DNA from 4 places in the Mesorhizobium sp. M0991 genome. Region 3 is predicted to be linked to each of the others. Evidence: predicted binding sites of a transcription regulator. Region 3 holds the regulator's gene; each other region holds the start of a gene.

Region 1 (7,508 bases), on a different contig from region 3:
ACGAGCAGGACCAAGAGCACCATGTAGAAGACATTGGCCCAGTTGGAATTGGTGCGCATCGCCTCCCAGAGCTTCAGGCCGATGCCACCGGCACCGACGGCGCCGATGATCGTCGCGCCCCTGGTGTTGGATTCCCACTGATAGAGTGTCTGGCTGATGAAGACCGGGATCACTTCCGGCAGCACGCCATAGCGCTGCACCAGCAAGCCGTTGGCGCCGGTCGACTGGATGCCCTCGCGTGGCTTGTCGTCGATGTTCTCGAGGCCTTCCGAATAGACTTTGCCGAGCGTGCCGATCTCGGTGAAGAAAATCGCGGCGCTGCCGGCAAGCGGACCCGGGCCGAAGGCGCGGGTGAAGAACAGCGCCCAGATCAGCATGTCGACCGAACGCATGAAATCGAAGAACCGCTTGAGCACCTGGCTAAGCAGGCCGCTCGGGGTGATGTTGCGTGCGGCGAAGAAGGCAAGCGGGAAGGCAACGATGCCGCCGAGCAAGGTGCCGAGAAACGCCATGACGATGGTCTGGAACAGCTTCGTCCAGACATCGCCATGCTGCCACTGGGCGTTGTTCCAGATGTTGTCGCCGGCCAGTGCCAGATTGGATGTGCCCGGCTTGAGCTGGGGTCCGGACATCAGCAACGAGACCACGTCGCCGGGTGACTTGCCGAAGAAGGGCGAGCGTGTGTCGAAGACGAAATTCGCCCAGCCAAGGAAGCGCTTGCGGACCTTGACGCGATCGACGGTCATACGGACCTCGCCGGCAAAGCCCATCCTGGCGACGATTTCGTCGTCATGCACGGTGATCCACTCCGGCACCGGGCCGGATATTACCGGTTTGCCGCTGGCCAACGACACCGGCACCGTCCGGCCAAAGGCGACAAGCGTCGCCTCGGCCTTGTCGAAGGTGACGGATTTGGCTCGGCCGTCGATCAGGATGGTGTAGGAGCCGTTGGCATTGGTGATGACCCAATCGGGATGCGGGTCTTCGCCAAGCGCCGAAAAACGCGGGTATCTGGGTGTGATCTGAGGCTGGTCGAGACGGAATTCCGGCTGCAGATCGTAGCTGATCCATTGCGTCAGGAAGAGCGGCAGGCGCTCCCAGTGCGATTCCCTCAGCACTTGCGGCAGGCTGAAGAACCACAAGGCGTAGAGGAGGTAGAGCAGGATGCCGGTGAACAGGACCAGCGGGCCGAAGCGTTTGTACAGGGGCCGCCGGAACACTTGGGGAAAGCGCTCCTCGATCGACTGCATCTCATCGGCGGTCATTGCGGCCATGGGCAGTCTTCTTGTTGATTTGCCATGATCTTTTCCAAAAACCGGAATCCACTTTTTGGGATCATGGTCAGGCGCCCATCATGAATGCCTGCTCACCGACGAGCTTGCGGCGTAGCCAGGCGGAAAACTGGTCGACGAGGAAGATCGTCGTGAACAGCAGCAGCACCAATGCCAGCGTCTTGGCGCCGAAACCGCGCGAGATGGAGAGCTTCAGTTCCTCGCCGATGCCGCCACCACCGACCGCGCCGATAATGGTCGAGATACGCACATTGATCTCGATCCTGAGCAGCGTGTAGGACATGAAATTGGGCAGCACTTGCGGCAGGCCGGCAAAGCGCACGCGCTCGAACCAGTTGGCGCCGACCGCGCGCAGGCCTTCTTCGGCGCGCATGTCGATGTTTTCATTGATCTCGTAGAAGAGCTTGCCGAGGGCGCCGATCGAATGCAGGCCGATGGCGATGATGGCCGCGACCGGGCCGGTCGAGAGGATGGCTGCGAACAGGCCGGCAATGACGATCTCCGGGAAGGCGCGAAGCAGTTCCATGAAGCGCTTGACGACGAGCCTGAGCACCGGACTGGGCGTCAAGTTGCGCGCGGCGATGAAGGAAAAGGGCACCGCAAAGACAAAGCCGATGAAAGTGGAAACCAGCGCCACGTTAAGCGTGGTGAGCATCAGCTCGAAATATTCGGGTAGATAAAAGCCGCCCCAGAGATAGACGCGACCAAGCGGGAAATTGAACTCCTGGCTGCCCTTGTCGTGCGGCGATGCGATGTCGAACAGCGCCCGCCAGACGTCGTTCCAGTCCTTGGGAACAAGCCAACTAAGGAAATCCAGTATGTGCGGTAGCCGATCGAAGAAATGCCCCGCATTGGCCTCGTCGGCGAACCACATGGCTGTGCACATGGCGACAAGCAGTAAGCCGATGCCGAGCGCCGTGTAGAACCGGCGCAAGGACGTCTGGCGTCGCCAGGCGTCTGCTGCCTGCCGGACCGCGTCTGAACGAATTGTAGCGGCGAAGGTCATACGGGGTCACGAGCGGACACGCAAAAAGGGCGGCGACCGCATCGGCCCGAAAGTCGAAGTTCGACTTTCGGAAAGCACGATGCGGCATCTAAGTGTTAGAGCGTACTTTGTGCGTCCAAGTGGACGCACGTCGCTCTAATGGACGCCGCCCTTTCCGCAATTGTCGTCAGCCGCCGATCGCGGCTTTGCGGGCTTCGACGATGACGCTGTAGAAGTCCGGCTTCACCGGAACGTAGCCGGTGAAATCGCCGCCTTCGATGGCCTCGAAGCAGGGCTTGTCCTTGGCCGGCAGGCTGGTGAAGAAGTTGGCGAGCTTGGCGGTCATATCGCCGCCGAGCGCGGTGCGCACGACCAGCGGGCCGTTCGGGATCAGGCCAGAACGCCAGACTTCGACGAAGTCGTTGGGGTCGACGGCGCCCTTGGCGACTTCCTTGTGGAAGGTGCCGGACGTGTAACCGTTCTTGAAGTCGCCGATGCCGGAAGAATCGTCAACCGCCACGTCGACCTTGCCGTCGCGGACGGCGAGAACGTTGTTCTCGTGACCGCCATTGAACTGCGTCGAGGCGAAGAAGGTTTCGTTCGAAGCGCCGGTGTCCTTCGGGATCTGGGTCAGCGGGATCAGATAGCCGGAGGTCGAATCCGGGTCGGCATAGCCGAGCTTCTTGCCCTTTGCCGACTTGATGTCGGTGATGCCGGACGACTTCAGCGCCAGGCCAATCGAATAATAACCGGTCGCGCCGTCGGTCTGCTGGGTGGTGAGGATCGGGGTGACGGCGTTCGGATCCTTGAGATAGACGCTGGCATAGCCTGACGCGCCAAGCTCGGCGAAATCGAGCGTGCCGCCGAGCAGGCCCTGGATGACGCCATCATAGTCGGCAGCCGGGAACAGCGAGACCTTTTCGAAACCGAATTCGGTCTTCAGATGATCGGCGAGGCACTGAAAGTTGCGCAGCCGGTCCGCTTCGTTCTCGCCGCCGAGAATGCCGACGCGGAATTCCTTGATATCCTGGGCGTGAGCAGCACTTGCTGCGATGGCGAGCAATGAAACCGCACCGAAAACCATCTTCCTGAACATTATCTCTCTCCTGTTGGTCCCGGCCTCGCGCCGGTAGCGTTCGAATTTTTGACGGGTGCCTTTGACGCGGGCGAGCGATCAGGCCGTTCTCAGCAACCAGGAAACGCTGGCTCGAGCGGTCCGGCGGATGCAGCGATCTTCTGTTTGACGGCGACAATGGTCGAGGTGATGGCCTCGGAGATTTCGGCGCCATTGCTGTCGGCGCCGTAGACCATGCGCACGGCCTCGCGGTTGAGGTCTTCGGGCGGGCCGTCGAAGACCACCTTGCCGGCGGCCATGCCGACGATGCGGTTGCAATAGTTGCGGGCCGTATCAAGCGTATGGAGATTTGTGATGACGGTGATGCCTTCGCGCAAATTGATGTCCTGCAGCGAATCCATCACCACCTTGGCGTTGAGCGGGTCGAGCGAGGCAATCGGCTCGTCGGCGAGCAACACCTTCGGCTGTTGCATCATGGCACGCGCAATCGCAACGCGCTGCTGCTGGCCGCCGGAAAGGGTGCCAGCAGGCTGCAGCGCGGTGCGGGCGATGTCGAGGCGCTCGAGAGCTGCAACCGCCTCGGCGCATTCGCCGCGGGAAAACATGCCGAACAGGTTGGACAGGGTCGAACGGTGGTTGAGCCGGCCGAGCAGCACATTGGTCAGCACGTCGAGGCGCGGCACCAGGTTGAATTGCTGGAAGATCATGGCGCAGTCGCGCTGCCAGCGCCGGAGCGGCGAGCCGCGCAACCCGGAGACCTCGACGCCGTCGAACAGGATGGATCCCTGGCTCGGATCGATGAGGCGGTTGATCATGCGCAGAAGCGTCGATTTGCCGGCGCCGGAGCGGCCGATGATGCCGACCATCTGGCCTTGCGGAATGGAGATGTGAACATTGCTGACGGCGGTGTTCTTGCCGAACCGTCGGGTGACGCCGCGGATTTCGAGCGTAGCTGACATGGTGCAGGCTCCAGTCCAGTCGCAATTGAAGGTCTGTTAACTCTCGCTAGCGCAGCCGCATGAACCTGCGGTGTCGGATTGATGTCAGTTTTGTTACCGCCCACAGCCTCGCAGCGCGATCAACCCAGCACAACAAGCTCCTCGAAATGCTTCATGTCGCTGAAGCTGCAGAAAGCCGGTGGTCGCAGCTCGATCACCGGTGCCTGATGCGCAAGGAGCGACAGGCAGTCATCGAACAGATCCTGCCATGCGGATGCCCGGTCGTCGTCCAGGCGCCGAATCGGGTAGGCGAAGGTGATGTGGAACACATAGTTGTCGTGGTCGGGATGCCGGTATCCGAACGGCACCGACAGGGCATCGCGCCAGGAACGCATAACGCGCCGGTCCTCGGTGGAAGCGCCGGCGACGGTCAGGCCAGTCGGTACGATTTCAACGACCCTGACGTTGAAAGCACCGCAGCCTTTGAAGCCGTTCAGGCGTTCCAGATAGAGGCGGGTCATGGCGTCGATGCTGGTGTCGAGGGGCACGTCCTGCGGCCAGTAGGGAAGGCGGCGGCGATGTTCGATGATGCCCTGGAAGAGCGTCATGTGCAGGCTGGAGACCGGCGTGAAGGCCAGCCGGTCGGCATCGGGCATCGCGCGCATCCGCTCACGCACCTCGATGACCCCCGCTTCTGAAGCCGAGCCATTGACGAGATGGCAGACGACCGTGTTGCCGGGCTCGTTGAGAAAATTACCAGAGGTGTCGTAGCGCCTGCCGAGATGCAGCGGAGGGGTCGGGTTGGTGCCGGCAAAGAATCCGGCGAGCGAAGGTTTGACTGAAACAGGCATTGCGATCTCCAGAGGAAAGGCCGCGTCCTGCCCCGACGATGTGTCAGGGACATGAAAACCGTGCCAAGAAGTAGAATATCAAAGGCAGGATTCGCCAAGCGATTCTGCCGGGGTTGCACATCATCAAGATTGAAATAAAGATTCAAATCCGTATCAAAGAGAGGCTTCCTAATTGCTACGTTGGCGCCAGTGGTTGCGGCTGTATGCTGCAGGGGTAGTCGCTGCGATAAGTTTCACAGTGGCCCTGGTTTTGATGTCCGTATATCGGGTTGGTAGCTTGAACCATCCAATATCGGGATACTTGTACAATTATGGAAATGGGCGCGACGCGGCCATTATTCTAATGATTCTCATTTTTTTAATCGCGTTAGTTACGATAAATTTCGCAAATAAGATTGAAGAAAAACAAAAATCACTTGTAGATATTGGTTATGACAAAAAATTTATAGAACTTATCAGGTTAAATCAGACTGGTGTTGCTATTCTAATCACGTTAGGATTTCTTTCTATTATTTTGGACATTTGCCTGAGCGGCTGACTTATTCGGGGCGTCAACCCCCATGCTTCTCCAAAAACTGATTGGCCGACAGTTCCCGAAAATCGTCGAGCGTGGCGCGCAGCCGGGCGTGATCCCAGTCCCACCAGGCGAGCGCCTGGTAGCGTTCCGCAGTGCGGCGGTCGAAGCGTTCGCGGATCGGCTTGGCCGGTACGCCGCCGACAATGGTGTAGGGGGCCACATCCTTCGAGACGACCGCCCCGGCACCGACCGCCGCGCCATCGCCGACGGTGACGCCGGGCAGGATGGTCGAGCCGTGACCGAGCCAGGTGTCGTGGCCGATGGTGACGCGTTTGGCGCGGCGCTGAGCGAAGAATTCGCTCTCGTGCTCGGCGTCGTCCCAATAGTCGGAGGCGCGATAGGTGAAATGGTGTAGCGTCGGCCGCCAGGTCGGATGATTGGTGGCATTGATGCGCACGCTAGCGGCGATGTTGGCGAATTTGCCAATCGTCGCGCACCAGACGGCGCAGTCCTGCATCATGTAGGAATAGTCGCCGAGAATGCTCTCGGAGACCCGGCTGCGTTCGGCGATCTCGGTCCAGCGGCCAAGCGTCGAGCTCTCGATCTCCGCCGTCTCGTGGACCAGCGGCGCCTCCGACAATTTCCTCGTCATGCCGCGATTTTCCCCGCGGCGAAGGCGGTCACGTCGATGATGCGATCGGCCACAGCCTCGCGCACGTCGTGATCGTGGAAGATGCCGAGCAAAGCGACGCCCGCCGCCTTCTTCGCGGCGATCAGGGAAATCACCACGTCGCGGTTCCTGGCATCGAGCGAGGCGGTCGGCTCGTCGAGCAGCAGGATCGGGTGCTCGGTGATGAAGCCGCGCGCGATGTTGACGCGCTGCTGTTCGCCCCCGGAGAACGTCGCCGGCGGCAGCGCCCAGAGCTTCTCCGGCAGGTTCAACTGCGCCAGCAAGGCGCGCGCCTTACCGCGCGCTACTTCGCGCTCTTCGCCGCGCTCGACCAGCGGTTCGGCCACGACATCGAGCGCCGAGACGCGCGGTACAGTGCGCAGGAACTGGCTGACATAACCGATCGTGAGCCGGCGCACAGCTAGCACGGTGCGCGGGCTGGCCGAAGCCAGGTCAATCAGCCCGTCCTCGTGCTGGACGATGATCTGGCCTGCGTCGACGGCATAATTGCCGTAGAGCATTTTCAGGATCGAGCTCTTGCCGGCGCCGGACGGGCCGCCGAGCACGGAGCATTCGCCGGCCCTGATCGCGAACGAGACACCGGCGACCACCGGCAGTTTGATGCCGTCGCGCAGATGCATGGTGAAGCTCTTGGCGACATCGGAGACAACGAGCGGGGTCGGCATCAGAAGGTTCTCCAATCGTCGTTCGTTTGCGGGCCAGCACCCCCCTCTGCCTTGCCAGGCATCTCCCCCTCAAGGGGGGAGATCGGCAGCCTTTTCGTTGCGCCTGTTCTGCAACGTTGAAGAGTGGCGAAACCGAGAGCGACAGCCAATCTCCCCCCTTGAGGGGGAGATGGCCGGCAGGCCAGAGGGGGGTACGGCGGAGCAATCATCTTCAGACCTGTAGAATCGAGGAAACAAGCAATTGCGTGTAGGGCGCGCGCGGATCGTCGAGGACGCGGTCGGTGAGGCCGCTTTCGACGACGCGGCCGTCCTTCATCACCATCATGCGCTGCGACAACAGCCGCGCCACCGCGAGGTCGTGGGTGACGACGATGGCTGCCAGGCCAAGGTCGGTGACCAGCCCGCGCAACAGATCGAGCAGGCGCGCCTGCACCGAGACGTCGAGGCCGCCGGTCGGCTCGTCCATGAACACCAGCCGTGGGCCGGTAACGAGG
Region 2 (7,508 bases), on a different contig from region 3:
AAGCCTCGCTCAGTCCTTGTGAGCGCATGATGCCTTCGGGCGTAAATTTCTCGGAAAGCATGACGAAGACGAACAGCAGTGCCGGCCGCCCGGCGAGCTTGCGCTCGATCTCCGGCGCGATCTGGTTGGCGGGTCCTGGTCCTCTGTTCATAGAGCCGAGCACGTTCTCCAACTCCACGCCGGCGGCAGTGCAGATCTCCATCAGCCGGTCGAGCTTGCAGTTGCGCTCATGAAAGATGCGTTTCACCGTCGGCTCGGAAACACCCATGCGCTCGGCAAGGACGCGGTAGGTGATGCCCTTTGCCTTAAGCGTCCGCTTCAGCGCTTCGAAGATCAGGCCGTTCATGGGATGCACCTCTTTTGCACGATTTGGTATCAGCCTTCGGTACTAGTCCAGATAGATCTTCCCGAAAAGTATCGAAATGCCTAGCTCTCCGCCAGTCCATTACAGGAGACTAGCCATGAAAAGCCTCTTCACACCGATACTTCTCGCCATCGTCGGCATCGCGACTGCGCCGGCAGTTCAGGCCGCTGAACTCTGGCGCGCCGGCGGCCTCGAGCAACCTGAATCGGCGCTGTTCGACGCCGCCGGCCAGCGCGTTATCGTCTCGAATATCGTCGGAAATCCCGGCGAAGCCGACGGCAACGGCTATCTGTCGATCCTGTCGATGGACGGCAAGCTACTCACGCAACACTGGACCGACGGCATGGACGCGCCCAAGGGCATGTCGATTGCCGGCGGCAAACTCTACGTCGCCGACCTCACCCATGTGCGCGTCGTCGATCTCGGTAGCGGCAAGCTAGCGTCGACGATCGACGTGCCGAACGCCGTCTTCCTCAACGACATGACCGCTGATGCATCCGGCAAGATCTACGTCACCGATATGCTTGCGGATACGATCTATCGCATCGACGGCGACCGGCCGGAACTGTTCGTCAAGGATGCTTCGCTCGCTTCGCCGAATGGCATCTTCGCCGATGGCGGTCGGCTGATCGTCGCTTCCTGGGGCAAGGGCATCAAGCCCGACTTCAGCACCGCGGAGCCGGGCGGCCTGCTCTCGGTCGATCTTGCTACCAAGGCCGTTTCGCCACTGCCCGGCGCGGAAAAGTTTGCCAACCTCGATGGCGTCGTTGCCATCGGCGGCAGCATCTACGCCACCGCGTATATGACCGGCACGCTCTACCGCTACAAAGCCGGCGGCACGCCGCAAGTGGTTGCGACGTTCAAGCCGGGCAGCGCCGACATCGGCACCGACGGCAGGTCGACAATCTTCGTGCCGCTGATGAATGACGGCGAAGTCGCAGCGTTGGGCCTCGACTAAGCCGGCAACTGCCAGCTCAGACGGCGGGCGCGGCTTTCTTCAGCTGCGCCCGCGCATCCGTGATCGAGGCGGCATAAGTCACCAGCGGCCGCTTGACGCCGTGGTTGATCAGCATGCGGCGTGTCTGCGGTGAAGCGCCTGATATAATGAAGCGAACGCCGGCGCGGCTCGCCTTGTGGGCCGCGCCCTCGATGACATTGGCCGCCGTCGAATCGAAGAACGGCACCGCCGAACAGTCGAGGATGAAGTTCTTGCGCTGGTCGGCGATGCGGTCCAGCACGGTGCCGACGGTCGAGGCGGCGCCGAAGAAAAAGGCGCCCGATATCCGGTAGACAACGGTGTCGGCATCGCTCGCCTCGCTGGAATCATAGGCGCTGGCGCGGTCGGCGACGTCTTCCTGCACCAAGGATTGATGGTCCGCCTCCACCGCGATGCTTTTGGCCATGCGGTCGATGAACAGGATCGAGCCCAGCGCAAAACCGACGACGATGCCTTCGGTCAGGTCGCGGAAGATGACGATCAGGAACGTCGCCATCAGCACCAGCGCATCGCCGCGCGAGGCGCGCAGCAACGTGGCGAAGGCCTGTTTCTCGAACATGTTCCAGCACACCACCGCCAGCACGCCGGCAAGTGCTGCAAGCGGGATATAGCTGGCCAGCGGTGCTGCCACCAGCATCAGGGCAAGCAGGATGGCCGAGTGCATCATGCCTGAAACCGGTCCATGCGCGCCGGCCCGCACATTGGTCGCGGTGCGGGCAATGGTTCCGGTAGTGCAGATGCCGCCGAACAGAGCGGAGGCGACATTGGCGAAGCCTTGCGCCACCAACTCGCAATTGGAGCGATGCCGCCTTCCGGTCATGCCGTCGGCGACGACGGCCGACAGCAGCGATTCGATCGCCCCGAGCAGCGCAAAGGCGATGGCGTCCGGCAGCACGTCGATTATCCTGTCGAGGCTAAGCGGCGGGAAGGCCGGCCATTGCAGGCTGCGCGGGATGCCGCCGAAACGCGTGCCGATCGTCTCGGCCGGCATGGCGAGCAATGCAACGACGAGGGATGCCAGTCCGATGGCAATCAGCATGGCCGGCCACTTCGGCCGAAACCGCTTCAACATCGCAATGGTGATGATGGTCAGTGCCGCCACCGCGGTTGCGGCGAGGTTGATCGTTCCGGCCGCCTCGCCGATGGCCATCAGCTTCGGCACCAGCGGCCCCGGTTCCTTGCCGGCGAGCTTCAGCCCGAACAGTTCGACGATCTGGCCGGAGAAGATGATGACGGCGATGCCGGCGGTGAAGCCGACGGTCACTGGATAGGGGATGAACTTGATGTAGGTGCCAAGCCTGAGATAGCCGATGGCAAGCAGGAACAGGCCGGCCATCATCGTCGCCAGCAGCAAGCCGTCGACGCCAACCCGCGCCACTGTCGCAGCCACCAGCACAATGAAGGCGCCGGCCGGGCCGCCGATCTGGAAACGGCTGCCGCCAAGCGCCGAGACCAGGAAGCCGCCGATGATCGAGGTGTAGAGCCCGCGTTCCGGCGTCACGCCTGAAGCAATGGCAATTGCCATCGACAGCGGCAGCGCTACGATGGCGACAGTCAGCCCGGCAATGGCATCGGCCTTGAAGTGCGCGAGCGTATAACCCTCGCGCAGCACCGTCACCAGCTTCGGCGTGAACAGTTCGGAAAATGTCGGGCGTGCCGGTTGATGCGCTGCCCGCCGGGTCTGATCCATCGAGTGCCTTCCCCATGAAACCAAGGAGGCGGCGGGATCGTCGGCAGGACTGTCGGCGGTCGCCGTCGCGACTTGGAGCGGCGTGCGTCCAAATGGGCGCACAGATACGCTCCAACACTTTTGAACGGCGCATCGGACTATCCGAAAATCGAATTTGATTTTCGGCGATGCGGCAGTACCATCAGCCCTGCGGGTTCTGCGGCGTGACAGGCTTGAGGCGAACGCCCCTGCCGCCACGCTCGCTCGTCTGGTTCTCGCCGATCAGCTCGACCCCGGCCTCTTCAAGGGCCTGGATGACCTTCATCAGCGTATCGACCACGCCCCGGACCACGCCGTCGCTCGCTTCCATGCGCTGAATGGTTGGAAGCGAAACCCCGGCGCGCTCGGCGAGCGTCTTCTGATCGATGCCGGCCAGCGCCCTCGCGGCACGCATCTGCGCGGCAGTGATCATCGGCCAAAACCCCCGTCTGAATCTGCGGTATCACGTATAATACCTTCATTATGATGGTTCAAGCATCATCTTGCATATGTGAAACATGCAGCACTCTTTGCCAGCCGATGCGCTAGCATGCTACGGCATCGTTTGGCGGGACATCCATTGCGATCCCGATTTCACAGGCGACGACTCAAAAAGGATGAGCAGGTGAAGATATTCAAAGCGTTGGCGACCTCGACAGCCTTGCTGTCGATGGTTTTCCTGCTGGCAGGCTGCGGCCATGGCCTGATCAACAGGCTGATTTGACCGCAAATCGACTGACATGAGTCAGGTGCCGCCGGCCCGCCCGAGCCGTCGCTGCAGGAACCGGGCCGCAAGCCAGCACAGCATCGCCCAGGCAAAGCCGGCGCACCAGCCGGCCAATACGTCGGACGGCCAGTGGACGCCGAGATAGATGCGGCTGATGCCGACCACCACCGTCGTCAGCACCGCCAGCCCGAGCACATAGATCTTCGTTGTCCGCCCGGGCAAAAACCGCGCCGCCATGCTGCCCAGCGTCAAATATGTCACCGCCGACAGCATGGCGTGGCCGCTCGGAAACGAAAGCGATGCCACGTCGGCGAGATGCGAGACCAGATCGGGGCGCGGCCGGTCTATATCGAACTTGAGCACGCTTGACAGGACCTGGCCACCCGCTACCGCGACGAACATGAGAAGCGCCGCGCCTGGCCTGCGTATGAGGAGCAGATAGACGATCATTGCCGCGGTAATCAGGACCAACACGCTGGCGCTGCCGAGGCTGGTGATGTCGCGCATCGCTCCTTCCAGCCACGCCGGTCCGATCGGATTGTCGGGCTGGCCGGCCTTGCGGAAGGCGAGCAGGATTTCGGTATCGAAGGCATGCGGCGTGGTGGCCCGCGCCATCTCCATCAGCTCCTCGAACCCCCACAGCCCGCCGGCAATGATCAGCCCGGCCAGCAGAACCGGGAACTCCAGCCAGTTGCGCAGTCTGCTTGCGGTCTTCTTCATCGGCCCGATCGCAGTTACAGCCTTTGCAGATAGGGCCCGAGCGTGATCAGCGCCACAGCTGCGATGGCAAGCACAATGCCGGTCGCCTGCAAGGCATTGACGCGCTCGCCGAAGAAGACCAGCGCCACCACATTCACCGACACCAGCTGGATCACCGCTGACAGGCTGAACGACACCGACATGCCGAATTCACGGATCAGCCTCAGCATGATCAGATTGCCGAGCGAATAGAGCGCCAACGTCAGCACGATCTTGCCGAGGCTCGGCGCCAGCCCCCACTGTTTGGCAGCCATCGCCGCCAGCAGGAAGATCACCGTCGAAACGCAGAGCTGCCCAAGTCCCCAGAAACTCACTTTTTGTTCCTCCCGATGCGGTCCTACGCCCACCGCAGCTCTTGTTTCCGAAGCGCCGGTCGCGGTCAAGCGGGGCCGATGCTGGATACAAAATCGCAGTGGTAATTAGCCGGCATGTCATCAAACTGTGACCTGCCGGCGATACCGGACTGGCCAGGCAACACGCTCCAGCAATCCATCCAGCCAGAGGCATGCCCCTATGACCGAACATCGCTCCCCTGACGCCCATTTCCGCACCAGCCTGCTCGAGGAAAACGACGGGCCAGGAGCCAATCCCACCGACAACCGCACCATGGGTGAAATCATCGCCGCGCGGTTCTCGCGCCGCGGCTTCCTCAAGGGCTCGCTTGCCGTCTCGGCCATAGCCGCTACCGTCAGCCCGCTGGCGCTGATCACCGCCGACAACGCCCGCGCCGCCGAAGGCTCCGCCTTCGCTTTCGACGAGCTCGAGGCCGGCATCGACGACAAGCATCACGTCGCACCCGGCTATGACGCCGATGTGCTGCTGCGCTGGGGCGATCCGCTGTTCGCCGATTCGCCGGAATTCGATCCGACAAAACAGTCGGCGGAGGCCCAGGCCAGACAATTCGGCTACAACAACGACTATGTCGGCTATATCCCGATCGACGGCTCGGCCGAGCACGGTCTGCTGGTGGTCAACCACGAATACACCAATCCGCACCTGATGTTTTCGGGCCTCGTCACCATCGTCGACGGCAAAGCCAAGCAGGCGCCTCTCAGCAAGGAACAAGTCGACGTCGAGATGACCGCGCATGGCGGCACCATTGTCGAGATCCGCAAGATATCAGGCAAATGGCAGGTCGTTCGCGACGGCAAGCTCAACCGCCGCATCACCTCCAACACCGAGATCGAGCTCTCCGGCCCCGTCGCCGGCCACGACCGCGTCAAGACCAGCGCCGACCCGAGCGGCACCAAAGTCATCGGCACTGTCAACAACTGCGCCGGCGGCGTCACGCCATGGGGCACCTATGTCATGGCCGAGGAGAACATCCACGGCTATTTCTCGGGCGAGCTGCCGCAGAGCCATAAGGAAGCCGCCAATTACAAGCGCCTCGGCATTCCCGAAGGTGCCTATGAATGGGCAGCGCATTACGACCGTTTCGACATCGGCAAGGAGCCAAACGAGCCGAACCGCTTCGGCTGGATCGTCGAGGTCGACGTTCAGGATCCGACTTCGGTGCCGAGGAAGCGCACCGCGATGGGCCGCTTCAAGCATGAGGGCGCCGAGTCGATCGTCGCCAAGGATGGCCGTGTCGTCTTCTATCTCGGCGACGATGAGCGCTTCGACTACGTCTATAAGTTCGTCACCACAGGCAAATTCAATCCGGACGACCGCGCTGGAAACAAGGATTTGCTCGACGATGGCACCTTGCATGTCGGCAAGTTTGCCGAGGACGGTTCGGTCGAATGGTTGCCGATCGTCTTCGGCCAAGGGCCGCTGACGGCGGAGAACGGCTTTGCCAGCCAGGCCGACGTGCTGATCGAAACGCGCCGCGCCGCCGACCTGCTCGGCGCCACCAAGATGGACCGTCCGGAAGACATCCAGCCCAATGCCGCCAACGGCAAGGTCTATGTCATGCTGACCAACAATTCGAAGCGCAAGGCCGATCAGGTCGACGCCGCCAACCCGCGTGCCGAAAATGCCTTTGGCCACATCATCGAGATCGTCGAGGACGGTGGCGATTTCACTGCCACCAAGGGCAAGTGGGAGGTGCTCTTGAAATGCGGTGATCCCTCGGTTGCCGCTGTCGGCGCCACCTTCTCGACCGCAACCACGGCCAATGGCTGGTTCGGCATGCCGGACAATTGCGCGGTCGATTCGGCCGGCCGCCTCTGGGTTGCTACCGACGGCCAGGGCCCGAAGGCCACTGGCCGCACCGACGGTCTGTGGGCGGTCGACACGGAAGGGCCGGCAAGGGCCACATCAAAGCTGTTCTTCCGTGTGCCGATAGGCGCCGAAATGTGCGGCCCGTTGTTTGCGCCGGACGACCAGACCGCCTTCGTTGCCGTCCAGCATCCGGGCGACGGCGGCGAGGACTGGGAGGCTTTCGGCCGTCCATCCTATTATGAGGATTTGTCGACCCGCTGGCCCGACTTCAAGCCGGACATCCCGGTGCGCCCGGCGGTCGTTGCCATCACCAGGCAAGGTGGCGGCAAGATCGCGGTCTGACGCGCAGCCAGGTCTTGCAGTCTCAAGGAAGGATTTCGGCGATACGAAATCCTTCCTTTCCTGATACACGCATCCATGCTGCCCATCATGCGCCGACGAATTATTCGGTGCGCTGAACCACGGCCACATTCATTGTGCTTCGCAACCTGAAGCCAATGGACTTGTATAGTCCTATGGCCGTGGCGTTGCTGGCATAGGCGTGGAGATAGGGAACTTCGCCGCGCGCCACTATCCGGTTTGCCACGAACAGGGACAGCAGCTTGCCCAGGCCGCCGCCCCGAAATTCCGGATGTGAGCATACCCCGCTGAGTTCGGTATAGCCGGGTTGCTTCATGCGCTCGCCGGCCATCGCCGCAAGCCTGCCCTCGATTTTCACACCCCAAAAATCGCCCAGGCTCAAGGCTTCGAGCGTGAATGGGCCAGGCTTGGTGAGCAATGCCAGGGCGAG
Region 3 (7,508 bases):
CGGCGTTCTTGCCGAGCTCGCGCGCATCCTTCCACACCGACACGGTCTGCGTGCCGAGCGCGATGCGGTTCAGCGCGGCGTGGTCGCCGTCCTGGCCCGAAACCGGAACAGATCCGGCCAGCCCTTGCGCCGTCAATGCGGCGACGACGCCGCCGGCAGTACCGTCATTGGCCGCGACCACTGCATCGACCTTGTTGTCGTTCGCGGTCAGGAACTGTTCCATGTTCTTCTGGGCGTTGGCCGGCAGCCAGCCGTCGGTATAGGCCTCGCCGACATTCTTGATCTTGCCGCTGTCTATTGCGTCCTTCAGTACTTCCATCGAACCGGCAAACAGGAAATCGGCATTCGGATCGGCGCCCGAGCCCTTGATGAAGACGTAGTTGCCTTCCGGTTTCACCTTGAACACTTCGCGGGCCTGCATGCGGCCGACTTCCTTGTTGTCGAAGGTCAGGTAGAAGACGTCCTTGTTCTCGATCAGCCGGTCGTAGCCGACAACCGGAATACCTTCGTCCAGCGCCTTTTGCACGGCCGGCCCGATGGCCGAGGCGTCCTGCGCCAGGATGATCAGTGCGTTGGCGCCCTGCGAGATCAGGCTCTCGACGTCGGTGAGCTGCTTGCCGGGGTTGGACTGTGCGTCGGCGGAAATATACTTGTCGCCGGCGGCCTCGATGGCCGCCTTCATTGCGGCCTCGTCGGTCTTCCAGCGCTCTTCCTGGAAGTTCGACCAGGAAACGCCGATGACCTTGTCTTTAGCCTGCGCCACCGACGCCAGCGCCAGCGTCATGGCGACACCCGCCAGAATGGCGGTCGTGAATTTCTTCATCATATCCTCCCTGCGCCGCGTACGGCGTGACCATTGGCCCAAAGACCAGCTTAGAGGCCCCTAATTTTTTCGAGCCTCGAAAAAATACTGGCCCGATCTCCGGCTGCTGTCAACATCGATTCTGATGGATTTTGATGAGTCTGAGAGTTTTTTCGAGCGTCGGAATAAACGATGACAGCGCCACCTGCATCTGACACTATTTGCCTGCATCCGACACTATTTGTCGGACATTACCGACGGCTTCCGGTTCATGAGCGGCCGCGGCAACCGGGAGGAAAGCAAAACGATGTCGGTCGGAATCCGCCATGACGATTTGCGCCGGCGCAACCGGGCGATGGTGATCTCGGCAGTCCGCCGGGTTGGCCAGCCATCGCGTACGGAGATCGCCGCAGCCACCGGCCTCAGCCATTCGACCATATCGGCGATCTCCTCCGACCTGATACGGGAAGGCATCCTCGCCGAGAGCAAGGCAAGCGAGCCCGTTTCGTTGAAACGCGGTCGTCCGCAGGTCGGCCTCGCCCTCAACCCGGAAGCGGCGGCGGTGCTGACCGTGGTGTTGTCGCTCAATTTCCTGTCGGCCGCCATCATCGACTATGCGGGACACGTCGTAGCCGAGGAACAGCGCCGGCTGGACACGCTGACCATGCCGCGCGACGAGCTGATCCGCGAATGCATGGCCGTCGTCCGGCGCCGGCTGGAGGATCCAGACCTTGACGTCCGCAGTGTCGCCCGCATCGCCCTGGCGATTCAGGGCATTACCGACTCCCCTGCACGCGCCATGCTGTGGTCGCCGATCACGCCGCAGACGGACATCGCCTTTGCCGATATGCTGGAAGATCAATTCGGCATCCCGGCCACGGTGGAGAACGACTGCAATATGATGGCGGTGGCTTTGCGCTGGCGCGATCCGGATCGCTATCGCGACGACTTCATCGCCATCCTGCTTTCGCACGGCATCGGCATGGGGCTGGTGTTGAAGGGCGAGCTGTTCACCGGCACGCATTCCTCCGGCGGCGAGTTTGGCCACATGATCCATCGTCCGGGCGGCGCGCTCTGCCGATGCGGGCGGCGCGGCTGCATCGAGGCCTATGCCGGCAACTACGCCATCTGGCGCAACGCCAGGCAGATGAGCGAAGACAGCGAACCCATCGCCGACGTCAGCGACGCCGACATGCGCGCGCTGGCGGCCCGGGCGCGCGAGAAGGATGGGCCGGAACGCGAGGCCTACCGCAAGGCCGGCGAGGCGCTGGGTTTCGGTCTCGGCTCGCTGTTCGCGCTGATCGATCCGGCACCGGTCGCGATGGTCGGCGCCAGTGCCGCCGCCTTCGATCTGATCGAGCCGGCCTTGCGCCAGGCCATCGCCCAGACCGCCGGCGGCCAGCATTCGGGTTCGATCTCCTTCGATACCGAGCCGAACGAATTGCCGCTGATCCGCGAAGGCTGTGCGATGCGGGCGTTAAGCTTCGTCGACCAGGAGATTTTCGCGCCGGGCGCGCAAATGAGGCCCCGCGTCAGAAAGAACGTGGCCTGACCCGGCGGATCAATCTTCCCTGATCGCGTAGCCGGCACCGCGGATGGTGCGGATGACATCAGGCATGCGGCCGTTGTTGACGGCTTTGCGCAGCCGGCCGACATGCACGTCGACGGTGCGTTCGTCGATATAGATCGTCTCGCCCCAGACATTATCGAGCAACTGGCTGCGCGAGAAGACGCGGCCCGGATGCCGCATCATGAACTCGAGCAACCGGAATTCGGTCGGCCCGAGCCTGATTTCGCTCTTCTTGCGATAGACCCTGTGCGATTCGCGATCGAGCACGATGTCGCCGACCTTCAGCACGCTTGACAACACTTCCGGCTTGGCGCGCCGCAGCAGCGCCTTGACCCTGGCCATGAATTCCGGTGTCGAAAATGGTTTGACCAGATAGTCGTCGGCGCCGGTCGAAAGACCGCGCACCCGGTCGCTCTCCTCGCCGCGCGCGGTCAGCATGATGATCGGCAGCCGCTCGGTTTCGGGGCGCACCCGCAACCGGCGGCAGAGCTCGATGCCGGAAACCGCTGGTATCATCCAGTCGAGCACCAGAAGATCGGGCACATTCTCCTGCAAACGGATCTCGGCTTCGTCGCCGCGTGTCACCACCTCGACCTGGTAGCCTTCGGATTCGAGATTGTAGCGGAGCAGCACACCCAACGGCTCCTCGTCCTCCACCACCATTATGCGTGGTGCGATCATCGGCTGGGCACCCCCATTATGTCACCGGCGCGGACATTGTCGTTTCGTCCTGCTTCGGACGATTGACCGGCAATTGCTCGCCGGTCAGCACATAATACGCATTTTCGGCGATGTTGGTGACATGGTCGCCGATCCGCTCCAGATTCTTGGCGCAGAACAGCAGATGCGTGCAAGCGGTGATGTTGCGCGGATCTTCCATCATGTAGGTCAACAGCTCGCGGAACACGGACGTGTATTTGACGTCGATGCGCTCGTCTGCGGCACGCAGCTTGGCCAACGCGGCCGCATCGCCTGCGGCATATTCCTCAATGACGCCCTGCACCTGGATGAGCACCAGCTGCGCCATCGCGTCGATGGAATGCGACAGGTCGCGCGGCGTGACGCTGAGGCCGACCGCACTCACACGCTTGGCGATGTTCTTGGCAAGGTCGCCGATGCGTTCGAGGTCGCCGGCCATACGGATCGCTCCGACGACATGGCGAAGATCGTGGGCCATCGGCTGGCGTTTGGCGATCAGGGTGATGGCGCGATCGTCCAGTTCGCGTTGACGCGCATCCATGATGGCGTCGTCGGAAACGACGCGTTGCGCCAGCACGTTGTCGGAATTCAACAGGGCCTTGGTCGCCCCGCCGACCATCGAACCGGCGAGGTCGGCCATGTCGCGGATCAGCTTGCTGATCTGCTCGAGATCCTCGTCGAAAGAAGCGACTGTGTGTTCGCCCATGGTCCTGTCCTCATATGCATGATCGGAACGGCTCAGCCGAAGCGGCCGGTGATGTAGTCCTGCGTGCGCTTCTCGCGGGGCGACGTGAAGATCTTCTCGGTCCGGTCGAACTCGACCAGCTCACCCAGATACATGAAGGCGGTCTGGCGCGACACGCGCGCCGCCTGCTGCATGTTGTGAGTGACGATGACGATCGTGTAGTCGGCTTGCAATTCGTCGATCAGTTCCTCGATCTTGGCCGTCGACAACGGGTCGAGCGCCGAAGCCGGTTCGTCGAGCAGAATGACTTCCGGCTTCACGGCCACGGTGCGGGCGATACAGAGCCGCTGCTGCTGGCCGCCGGACAGGCTCAAGCCACTGGCGTTGAGCTTGTCCTTGACCTCGCTCCACAGCGCGGCGCGCTTCAACGCCTGTTCGACGCGGCCGTCCATCTCGGACTTGCCGAGATTCTCGTAGAGCCTGACGCCGAAGGCGATGTTCTCGTAGATCGACATCGGGAACGGCGTCGGCTTCTGGAACACCATGCCGATCTTGGTGCGCAGCAGATTGAGATCCTGCGACCGGTCGAGAATATTCTTGCCGTCGAGCAGCACCTGGCCCTCGGCTGTCTGTTTCGGGTAGAGCTCATAGATGCGGTTGAACACACGCAGCAGCGTCGATTTCCCGCAGCCCGAAGGCCCAATGAAGGCCGTGACACTGCGCTCGGGCAGCGACAGGCTAATGTCCTTCAGCGCCTTGCTCTGGCCGTAGTAGAAGTTGAGGTTCTTGACCTCGATCTTCGTCTTCTCGGCGACCGTTTCGGTCATCGTCATGTCCGGGGACAACATCTGTGTCATCTGTCCTCTCTGCGTCCGGTAAGGCTGCGGGCGAGGATGCTCAAGCCCAGAACCGTCAGGGTGATTATGAGTGCGCCGGTCCACGCCAGCTGCTGCCATTCCTCGTAAGGGCTGAGAGCGAACTGGAAGATGGTCACCGGCAGGCTGGCCATCGGCGCGTTGATATTGCTGCTCCAGAACTGGTTGTTGAGCGCGGTGAAGAGCAGCGGCGCCGTCTCGCCGGAAATGCGTGCTATCGCCAGCAATATACCGGTGACGATGCCGGACAATGCGGCGCGATAGGCGACCGAACGGATCACCACCCAGCGCGGCGCGCCGATCGCGGCACCGGCTTCACGCAACGCGTTCGGTACCAGGTTGAGCATGTCTTCAGTGGTGCGCACGACCACCGGAATGACCAGGATGGCAAGCGCCACGGCGCCGGCAATGGCCGAGAAATGTCCCATTGGCCGCACCATCAGCTCATAGACGAACAAGCCGATGATGATCGACGGCGCCGACAACAGGATGTCGTTGATGAAGCGGACGACGGTGGTGATGCGCGAAAAGCGTCCATACTCGGCCATGTAGGTTCCCGCCAGCACGCCGATCGGCGTGCCGACGACAACGGCGATGATCGTCATCAGCAGGCTGCCCGCGATGGCATTGAGCAGGCCGCCGGCCTCGCCGGGTGGTGGCGTCATCTCGGTGAAGACCGCGAGCGAAAGCCCGGCCGTACCCTTATAGACCAGCGCGCCGAGGATGAGCGCCAGCCAGGCAAGCCCGATGCCGGCGGCGACGACGCAAAGCGCCATCATCACCGAATTCCTGGCTTTGCGGCGGCTGTGGAGCGATGAGGATGTCGACATCGGTCAGGCTCCCGTACGGGCGTCGATCCGCATCAGCATATAGCGGGCGGCGGCAAGGATCAGGAAGGTGATGACGAACAGGATCAGGCCGAGCGAAACCAGCGAGGAGGTGTAGAGGTCGCCGTCGGCCTCCGTGAATTCATTGGCGATGGTCGCCGAGATCGTCGTGCCCGGCGCGAACAGAGAGGCACTGATGCGGTGCGCGTTGCCGATGACGAAGGTCACCGCCATGGTCTCGCCGAGCGCCCGGCCGAGGCCAAGCATGACGCCGCCCATGATGCCGATGCGGGTATAGGGAATGACCACGCGCCGGGTCACTTCCCAAGTCGTGCAACCGATGCCGTAGGCCGATTCCTTGAGCACCGCCGGCACTGTATCGAAGACGTCCTTGGTGATCGAGGTGATGAAGGGCAACACCATGATGGCGAGGATCAGCGCCGAGGTCAGAAGGCCGATGCCGTAAGGAGGGCCGGCAAAAAGGCTGGATAGTCCCGGCACGCCGTGGAAGATGTTGATGATGAAGGGCTGTATCGTCGTCTGCAGGAACGGCGCGAACACGAACAGGCCCCAGATACCATAGATGATCGACGGAATGCCGGCCAATAGCTCGACCGCTATGCCGATCGGGCGCCTGAGCGGGCGCGGGCAGAGCTCGGTGAGAAACACGGCAATGCCGATGCCGATCGGAACCGCGATCAGGATGGCGATGGCCGCCGTTACCAGGGTGCCGTAGATCGGCGCCAGTGCGCCAAATTTTTCCGTGACCGGATTCCAGCTCTCAGTCGTCAGGAAAGAAAAACCGAAGGACGACAGCGCCTGCCATGAGCCGGCAAACAGCGAGATCGCGACACCGCCGAGGATGACCAGCACCAGAATTGCGGAAGCGCGGGTGAGTCCGCGGAATATGGCATCTGTGAGCGCGAAGCGCCGGACCGTAGCTTCCCTCGCCCGGGCTGCTGCAGATGATGGCATGGCATCGGAAGCGATGGTCATTGGGTCCTCGCGATTGAAGGCAACAGGGAGGGCGCCGTCGACGCCCTCCCTGAAGGACATTACATAGCCGAGTAGAGCGGCTTGCCGTCGCTGCCGACGACTTCCTTGGCCCACATGGCCTTGACGCTCTCGACCACCTTGTCGGGCATCGGAACGTAGTCCAGCTCGCCGGCCATCTCGTCGCCCTTGTCATATGCCCAGGCGAAGAATTTAAGGGCTTCGGCGGTGGTCGCGGCGTCGTCCGGCTTCTTGTACAGGAGTATCCACGTCGCCGCCGTCATCGGCCAGGACTCGGCGCCCGGCTCGTTGGCGAGGATGACGCCATAGCCCGGCTGCGAGCTCCAGTCGGCATTGGCCGCTGCCGCCGAGAACGCCGCCGCGGCAGGCTCGACCTTCTTGCCGTCCTTGTTGATCATGTCGGTGTGGGTGAGCTTGTTCTGCTTGGCATAGGCGTATTCGACATAGCCGATCGCGCCGCCGGTCTGGGAGACGTTGTTGGCAACGCCCTCATTGCCCTTGGCGCCGATGCCAACGGGCCATTCCACGGCCTTGTCGACGCCGACCTTTTCTTTCCAGTCCGCGCTGACGTCGCCGAGGTAGTATGTGAAGTTGAACGTCGTGCCCGAACCATCGGAACGGTGAACGACCGCTATCGCTTGCGAAGGCAGCTTGACGTCGGGATTGAGCTTCTTGATCGCCTCGTCATCCCAGCTCGTGATCTTGCCGAGGAAGATGTCGGCCAGCGTCGGGCCGTCGAGAACCAACTCGCCCGGCTTGATGCCTTCGAGGTTGACGACGGGAACGATGCCGCCCATCACCATCGGGAACTGAGCCAGTCCGGACGCTTCAAGCTCTTCGCCTTTGAGCGGCGCATCCGAAGCGCCGAAGGTGACGGTCTTGGCCTTGATCTGCTTGATGCCGCCGCCGGAACCGATCGACTGGTAGTTAAGGCCAACGCCTGTGTCTTTCTTGTAGGTGTCGGCCCACTTCGCATAGATCGGGTAGGGGAAGGTGGCGCCGGCGCCGGAGATGTCCGCGGCGAGCGCGGCGGACA
Region 4 (7,508 bases), on a different contig from region 3:
AGCTGCCGTCGGCCCGACGGACAGGTCGATGCCGCCCGAAATGATGACCAGCGTCATGCCCAACGCCAGGCAGGCATTGATGCTCGACTGCTGCAGGATGTTGATCAGGTTACGCTCGGCAAAAAAGCCGGGGACCAGCGCCCCGAACACGGCAAGGATCACCACCAGGCCGATCAGCGTGCCGGCGTCGCGCACTGAAAACCGGTGCAGGAAATCTGCCCTCGGGCGCGCTGCTGTGTGTTCGGTTATATCGGTCATCCGCTGGTCCTGTCCGTTATGCACCGGCCCGATGGCCTTGAGCCTTGCCGGCCTCAATCTCCGTTTGGGGTATGGCGTGCGCGGCGATCGCGTGTTCGCTGAGACTTGCGCGGCCCAGTTCGGCGGCGACCGTGCCGTCGCGCATGACCAGCACGCGGTCGGCGAGCCGGATCACCTCGGGGAGTTCGGACGACACGACGATTACCGAATGGCCTTCGGCGGCAAGCTCCTCGATCAGGTGGTAGATCTCCGCCTTGGCCCCGACATCGATGCCGCGCGTCGGCTCGTCGAACAGAAGGATCCGCGTTCCCGCCGCCAGCCAGCGGCCGATGATCGCCTTCTGCTGGTTGCCGCCGCTGAACAGGCGGATCGGCCGGTCGAGCAGGAACGGCCTGAGATTGACGCGTTTCATCTTCTCGGCTGCCACGCGCTTCAGCCGGCGATGGTCGATGAGGACGCGCGGCGCGAACACGCCCATCGAGGCCAGCGCCATGTTGCTGGAGATCGACCGCAACGGCACGATGCCTTCGCGCTTGCGCTCCTCCGGCACCAGGCCGATGCCGGCCGCAATCGCGTCGCGCGGACTGGAAAGCTTTACCGCCGCGCCGTCGATTTCAACCGCGCCTGATGAGGCGCGGTCGGCGCCAGCCAGCAGCCGCAGCAGTTCGGTGCGGCCCGAGCCGACCAGGCCGGCAATGCCCAGCACCTCGCCGCGATGCAGCTCGAACGAGACGTCACGGACCTTGGTCGCCGAGGCGAGGCCGCGAACGCTCAACCTGACATCACTGGACGTATGCGAGCGGTGCTGTTCCTGGGCAAGCTCGCGGCCGACCATCATCGAAACGACGGCCTTTTCCGACACCTGCGCAAGATCGACGGACCCGACCACGACGCCGTCGCGCATGATGGTGGCGCGTTGGCAGATACCGAACACCTCGTCCAGCTTGTGCGAGACATAGACGACCGCGACACCGTCGCGGGCCAGGCCGGCAATGACTTCGGCCAGCCGTTCGAACTCGCTCGGCGTCAGGCTCGATGTCGGCTCGTCCATCGCCACGATGCGCGCACGATCGAGCAGCGCCCGGGCGATCTCGACGATCTGCCGCTGCGCGACCTTCAGGCTGCCGAGCGGCGCTGCCGGATCGATGGTCGGGTCGATGGCGGCCAGGGCTTCCGCAGCGCGGCGCTCCTGCTCGCGCCGTGCGACGAAGACGCCGCCCCGCGTCAGCGGATGGCCGAGAAACATGTTCTGGGCGACGCTGAGGCGCGGCACCTGCTGTAATTCCTGATGGATCATCGCGACGCCGGCGGCGCGCGCCGCGACCGGGTTGTTCAACGTCACCGGTTTGCCGTCGATGAAAACGCTTCCCGCTGTCGGCCGGTAGACGCCTGACAGTATGCGCAGCAGCGTCGACTTGCCGGCACCGTTTTCGCCAAGCAGGCCATGGATTTCGCCGGCGCCGACCGAAAAGGACACATCGCTCAGCGCCCGCACGGCCGGAAACACCTTGGAAATGCCCTCGAATTGCAACCGCGCTGACATTGCTTCAGTTCTCCAGGCAAGGGTGCCGACCCAAGGCCGGCACCCGCCGCCCCTGCTCTATTGGCCCGCTGCCGCGTCCTCGAGCAGCGCCTTGCGCACGGAATCGCCACCGCCGGAGTAACGGTCGGCATTGTCCTTGGTGATCAGCGCCTGCGGCGTGGCGACGACGCGCGGCAGTTTCTGCCCGGCCACCAGCCGCAGCGCCGATTCCAGCGCCACCTCGCCGGTCAGCACCGGGAACGAGTCGACGGTACCGGTCAGCTCGCCGGCGCGGATCGAGGCGTAGGCATCGGAAATCCCGTCGGTGCCGAAGACGGCCACCTTGTCTTGCAGACCGGCTGCCTTGACCGCCTCGACGATGCCCAGCGCCATGCCGTCATTGTTGGCATAGAAACCGATCAGGTCGGGATGCTGCTGCAGGATGTTGGTGGCCGCGTCGTAGGAGGTCTGACGATCCCAGTTGCCGGGGACGCTGGCGACGACGTCGAACTTGCCGGCTTCAGTGATGGTGGTCTTGAAGCCGTCGGTGCGCTGGACGGCGGCGTAGACGCCGGCCTGGCCTTCGACGATGGCGACCTTGCCCCCATCCGGCCGGTTCTTGATGAACCATTTGGCGACGCGCACGCCATTGTCGCGCTGGACATTGCCGACATAGTACTCGGCCTGCGGGATGACCGCGTCATTGACGTTGACCACCGGCACGTTGGCGGCCTTGGCCTGTTCCATGATCGGCTGCAGGTTGGAGTCGGTCTGCGGCGAAACGAGCAGCACGTTGTAGCCTTGCGTAACCAGGCCTTCGGCGATGGTGAGCTGGCCGAGCTGGTCGCCCTCGCTCTGCGCCGCCTGATACACGACCGGCACGCCGATGCGGTCGCCGAACGACTTGTAGCCCTCACCCAGAGAGCGCCAGTATTCGTTGGTCAGCGTCTTGGAGACCGCACCCGCCTTGGTGCCCTCGGGCAGCTTGGGGAAGGCCCCGAACTTGGCCTCGAGCTGCGACCAGTCGATGCGATCCTTCTCGGTGTCGGAATTGAGCGGCGCGAGGTCTGCGGAAAACGCCGAGCCTATGGACAGCGCCATCAGGGCAGCGGTGGCGGTGGCAAACAGAAATTTCATGGTCTTCCTCCCTTGTTGAAAACGGTGATGGCCCCGGCCTCAGCTGTCCGGCCCGAGCATGGCTTCCTGGATGATGGCCTGCGACGCGACCGCGTCCTGACGGTCGACGGCAGTCGACAGGCGATTGTCCCCGTCCAGCCGATCGACGACGCGCAGCATGCGCTTCACAGTCGCGATGTTGACTTCGCATTCGTGGACCGGGTCGAGCCCGGTCATGTCGGGGAACGTGTCGAAGTAGATGGCGCCGGCGTAGCCGTCGCGGCGGATCTGCCTGAGCAACTCAATCGTCTGCAGCGTATGCACGGCCCCGACCATCAAGCCGTCGTCGCGCTTGGCGTAGCCGTCGTTGAGATGCACGCCGAGCAGCTTGCTATGCCGTGCCACGAGGGCGGCGGCGAAAGCCGGCTGCTCGTCGGCGTAGAGCACATGGGCGAAATCGAGCGTCACGCCGAGATTGGGCAGGCCGATCTCGCGGATGGCCAGCAACGTCGTCGCCGCATCGGGCATCAGACTGTAGGAGCGCGGCTCGTTGGGTTTGTATTCAAGGCTGATCTGACAGCCCGGATCATGCGCCGCTACTTCACGAATACCATCGATTTCGTGTTGCCAAAGTGTTGCGTAGTCAGCCTGGAAGGCGTAGTCGAAGCCATCCTGCCCCAACCACAATGTCATCAGGCTGGCGCCGGCCTCGCGCGCGGCGTCGATGCCAGCCTTGGTCAGGTCGATAGCCTCGCGGCGAACGGAAGGATCCGGATTGGTGAAGGCGCCGAGCTTGAAAGCCGGGTTAGAGTAGTAGCGCATGGCGAAGCCATTGATGGAAAGCCCGAAATCGCCGAGTTTGCGCGCCATATCCGCAGGCTTTTCATCGACATGGTCGGGGAAGTTGAGGTCGAGATCGGTCAACTCCGCAACCTTCGCCGCACGTGCCGCCATTTGCAGCATAGACGGTTTGCCGACAAGATCGGGCCACTCGGACTGTGGCCCCGAGGCAAAGGAATTGAGGCGGGTGGCGAAACGATAGGCAGTCATCGGGGACCTTTCATTGTCATGACTTTACATAAGAATGATTATTTGTAAAGTTGTTAATTGCTCGCTCGGCGGCGACGAATTCGCCATACCCAGGCCAGTTGCGACCACGGGGGGACAAGCAAACGCGGCACTGTCACGCAAGTATCATGTTCGCGTCCTAGATCGCTTCTCCGAAGGCTTTCGCGGCATCCTTGATGCGACGCGGCGCTTTTTCATGTCCCGGCAGCTTTGTCACAAAGAGGATTTCCATGAAAAACCTGCACCGAAACGCGTCCCTCGCCGTCGCGCTGGCGATGTTCACCGCCTTGACCTCGGCCTCGGCTGAAGACGCCGCGACCGTCGGCGGCGTCAGCTTCGTCAACAAGGGCCTAGTCGGTGTCGGCCGCATCCCGGCCAGCCAGAAGGACAAGTTCGGCGAGACGTTTGGCTCCGGCTCGGGCATGGCGATCGACGCTGCCGGCTGGACGCATGGCCCCGACGGCTATAAGGGCTCGCTGTGGCTGCTGCCGGATCGCGGCTACAATGTCGTCGGCACCACCGATTACCGTCCGCGCCTCAACACGATCGCTCTCGAGTTCGTCCCGATCGCGCCGGGTGCGGCACCGGCCACCGGCCAGGAACAGTCCGGCCTCAAGGCAACCTTAGCCGACACCATGCTTTTGACCGACGACAAGGGCGCCGACGCAACCGGCCTCGATCCGCTCAACGGCGTGCGCGCCGCGACCGACGACATGCCGATCCTGCCCGAAGCCAACGGCAAGCTTGCGCTCGACAACGAGGCGATCGTGCGGCTGCCCGACGGCACGATGTTCATCTCGGACGAATACGGTCCGAACATCTACCGCTTCTCCGCCGATGGGCGTCTGATGTCGGCAACGCAGCCGCCGGCGGCGCTTGTCCCGATGCGTCACGGGACGCCGAACTTCGCGTCCGACAATCCGGGACCTGGCGCGGCAGACCCAGATCCGAAGGATCCCGAAACCGGCCGCCAGAACAACCAGGGCCTCGAAGGCATGGCACTGACGCCGGACGGCAAGTTCCTGATCGCCGTGCTGCAGTCGGCACCCAGACAAGATGGTGGCGATTCCGCTTCGACGCGCCAGAACACGCGCGCGCTGGTCTACGATGCCTCGGATCCGGCCCAACTCAAGCTTGCGCATGAATATGTCGTGCCGCTGCCGGTGTTCACCGATGCCAAGGGCAAGACCAAGATTGCCGCGCAGAGCGAAATCGTGGCTCTGTCGGACAAGACCTTCCTGATGCTGGCGCGCGACAGCGGCAACGGCCAGGGGGTGAAGGGCGACACCTCGCTCCATCGCGAGATCAGCGTCCTCGATGTGTCGGCGGCAACCGACATCACCGGCACCGAGTTCGACAAGGACAAGCCGGTTGCGCCCAAAGGTGAGCTCGATACCTCGGTGACGCCGGCCAAGCTGACGCCGTTCATTGACATCAACGACAAGACCGAGTTCGGCCGCTTCGGGCTGCACAATGGCGCGCCCAATGACCGCAACAACCTTTCGGAGAAATGGGAGGCGATGTCGGTGGTGAGCGTCCTCGACCCAAAGCTGCCCGACGACTATTTCCTGTTCGTCGCCAATGACAACGACTTCCTCACCCAGGACGGTTTCCAGGTAGGCGCGCCCTACAAGGCCGAGGATGGCGCCGATGTCGACACCATGTTCCTGGTTTATCAGGTCACGATTCCCGGCCTCGCCGGGAAGTAGCGGACCCATACAGGCGGACGCGCCGAACGCGTCCGCCTAAGCTGGCGCGATTGAAGGTCGTGCCCTTCAGTTGCGGCTCGCCCGCGCAAGGACGGTGTCCTAGGCGTCGCAAACCTGCGACTGAGGATCCCGTCGAAGGCACTTACCTCAACATCTCCGCGTCCTTTGGCACGCCGGCATCGATCGGGTCGGCCGTCCTGTTCGACACGGCGGCGATCTTCCCGGCAGCCGACAGGTTCGGGCGCACGAAGACCGGCACGACGCCGTCGACGCGGCTGTAGAGGTCGATAATGTCCTGATTCATAAAGCGCACACAGCCGGAGGAAGCGTTCTTCCCAATGGAATCCCACTCCGGCGTGCCGTGCAGCCGGTACATTGTGTCCTTGCCGTCGCGGAAGAGATACAGCGCGCGCGCGCCAAGCGGGCTCTGCGGGCCGGGCGGCATGCCGTCCTTGTATTTCGCCAGTTCCGGCCTGCGCTGGATCATTTCCGGCGGCGGCGTCCAGACCGGCCACTTTTTCCTCGCCTGAACCACGGCGCTGCCGGTCCATCCGAAACCGGCCTTGCCGAGGCTGACGCCATAGCGAATTGCCTTGCCGCCGTCGCGCACCAGATAGAGGAAGTGCTCGGACGTATCGACGACGATCGTGCCGGGTTTTTCTCCGGTCGGGTCGGACACGATTTGACGCACGAATTTCGGATCGACCTTGGCCACCGGGATTGCCGGCAGTTGATAGCCCTCGTCGACGCGCGCCGCATACATGCTTGCCGCATCGCCGAGAGCCGGCTCGCTCGGCGCCGCTGTCACCGGCGGCGCCGCCACGTCCGTCGTGGTGCAGGACGAAAGAGCCACGGAGGCCGCGCCCAGAGCGGATGCACCAAGAAACGCGCGCCGGTTCAGGCGCTCAAAAAACAACGGAATATCGGACATGAGCCCCCCGGCTTACCCATGAGATCCAGGAAAATGCGGCCCCACGCGTGGGGATCAATATACGATTCCGGAAGATTTGAGAAATGCTTAGATCAAGGCACGCCGGGCGGAATTTGCGACGCCGCATCGACCTCTCCCGTTAAATCGGCAATCATTGCGGACTCAGACAAGCCTTCGCCGAGTTGCCTGCCATGGACGACAACATGCCCCCGCGCCGGCGGACCGGCGACCTCACCAGTGGGCCTATCCCGCGTACCCTTTTGCTGTTTGCCCTGCCGGTGCTCGGCTCCAATGTGCTGCAGTCGCTCAACGGCTCGATAAATGCCGTGTGGGTCGGTCGTTTCCTCGGTGAAGCGGCGCTGACCGCTACGTCCAATGCAAACCTCGTGCTGTTTCTCATCCTCGGCACGGTGTTCGGCATCGGCATGGCGGCGACCATCCTGGTGGCGCAATCCGTCGGCGCTCGTGACCTGCCCGAAGCCCGGCGCATCGTCGGCACCAGCGCCACCTTCTTCTTCCTCGTCTCGGTGGTGTTCGCGGTCTGCGGCTGGATCTGGGTCGATGCGATCCTCGATGCGCTCGGCACGCCGGCCGATGCTTTGCCGCTGGCGCGCTCCTATCTGCGCATCATCTTCCTGGCCGTGCCGATGATGAACCTGCTCTCCTTCGTCATGACGGTGCTGCGCGGCGCCGGCGATTCGCGGACGCCTTTCCTTTTTATGGCGCTGGCCGTCGTGCTCGACGTCGTTTTGAACCCGTTGCTCATCCTCGGCATCGGCCCGTTCCCCGAACTCGGCATCGCCGGCTCGGCCGCCTCAACGCTGATCGGCCAGACGGCAAGCGTGGTTGCCATCCTGATCGTGCTTTATGCACGCAAGCACCCGCTGCGGCTGGCCGGCGCCAA

The links. Region 3 encodes PhoB, which activates phosphate uptake and scavenging genes when phosphate is short. Its sites were predicted from a motif close to TGTCATNNANCTGTCAT; they were not measured.
Region 1: phnC (phosphonate ABC transporter ATP-binding protein) is a predicted target of PhoB. The motif match lies at 4,382-4,398, and genes of this name have one in related genera.
Region 2: NKH70_RS02205 (PhoX family protein) is a predicted target of PhoB. The motif match lies at 4,985-5,001, and genes of this name have one in related genera.
Region 4: NKH70_RS15730 (esterase-like activity of phytase family protein) is a predicted target of PhoB. The motif match lies at 4,078-4,094, and genes of this name have one in related genera.

Annotation. Positions count from the first base shown of each region.
Region 1 is NZ_JAMYNE010000004.1:32,069-39,576, forward strand. It holds gene phnE (phosphonate ABC transporter, permease protein PhnE) at 1-1,274, opposite strand, end outside; gene phnE (phosphonate ABC transporter, permease protein PhnE) at 1,342-2,298, opposite strand; gene phnD (phosphonate ABC transporter substrate-binding protein) at 2,465-3,373, opposite strand; gene phnC (phosphonate ABC transporter ATP-binding protein) at 3,463-4,311, opposite strand; gene NKH70_RS07785 (DUF1868 domain-containing protein) at 4,431-5,141, opposite strand; gene NKH70_RS07790 (DapH/DapD/GlmU-related protein) at 5,693-6,310, opposite strand; gene phnL (phosphonate C-P lyase system protein PhnL) at 6,307-7,014, opposite strand; gene phnK (phosphonate C-P lyase system protein PhnK) at 7,226-7,508, opposite strand, start outside.
Region 2 is NZ_JAMYNE010000001.1:448,502-456,009, reverse strand. It holds gene NKH70_RS02235 (helix-turn-helix domain-containing protein) at 1-346, opposite strand, end outside; gene NKH70_RS02230 (SMP-30/gluconolactonase/LRE family protein) at 462-1,322, shown strand; gene NKH70_RS02225 (SulP family inorganic anion transporter) at 1,339-3,051, opposite strand; gene NKH70_RS02220 (helix-turn-helix domain-containing protein) at 3,233-3,502, opposite strand; gene NKH70_RS02215 (phosphatase PAP2 family protein) at 3,815-4,516, opposite strand; gene NKH70_RS02210 (hypothetical protein) at 4,531-4,869, opposite strand; gene NKH70_RS02205 (PhoX family protein) at 5,069-7,060, shown strand; gene NKH70_RS02200 (GNAT family N-acetyltransferase) at 7,161-7,508, opposite strand, start outside.
Region 3 is NZ_JAMYNE010000006.1:225,457-232,964, forward strand. It holds gene xylF (D-xylose ABC transporter substrate-binding protein) at 1-823, opposite strand, end outside; gene NKH70_RS12170 (ROK family protein) at 1,110-2,354, shown strand; gene phoB (phosphate regulon transcriptional regulator PhoB) at 2,364-3,053, opposite strand; gene phoU (phosphate signaling complex protein PhoU) at 3,070-3,777, opposite strand; gene pstB (phosphate ABC transporter ATP-binding protein PstB) at 3,810-4,613, opposite strand; gene pstA (phosphate ABC transporter permease PstA) at 4,610-5,461, opposite strand; gene pstC (phosphate ABC transporter permease subunit PstC) at 5,465-6,454, opposite strand; gene pstS (phosphate ABC transporter substrate-binding protein PstS) at 6,514-7,508, opposite strand, start outside.
Region 4 is NZ_JAMYNE010000009.1:121,289-128,796, forward strand. It holds gene NKH70_RS15710 (ABC transporter permease) at 1-258, opposite strand, end outside; gene NKH70_RS15715 (sugar ABC transporter ATP-binding protein) at 275-1,801, opposite strand; gene NKH70_RS15720 (sugar ABC transporter substrate-binding protein) at 1,859-2,917, opposite strand; gene NKH70_RS15725 (TIM barrel protein) at 2,957-3,946, opposite strand; gene NKH70_RS15730 (esterase-like activity of phytase family protein) at 4,195-5,673, shown strand; gene NKH70_RS15735 (L,D-transpeptidase) at 5,816-6,604, opposite strand; gene NKH70_RS15740 (MATE family efflux transporter) at 6,796-7,508, shown strand, end outside.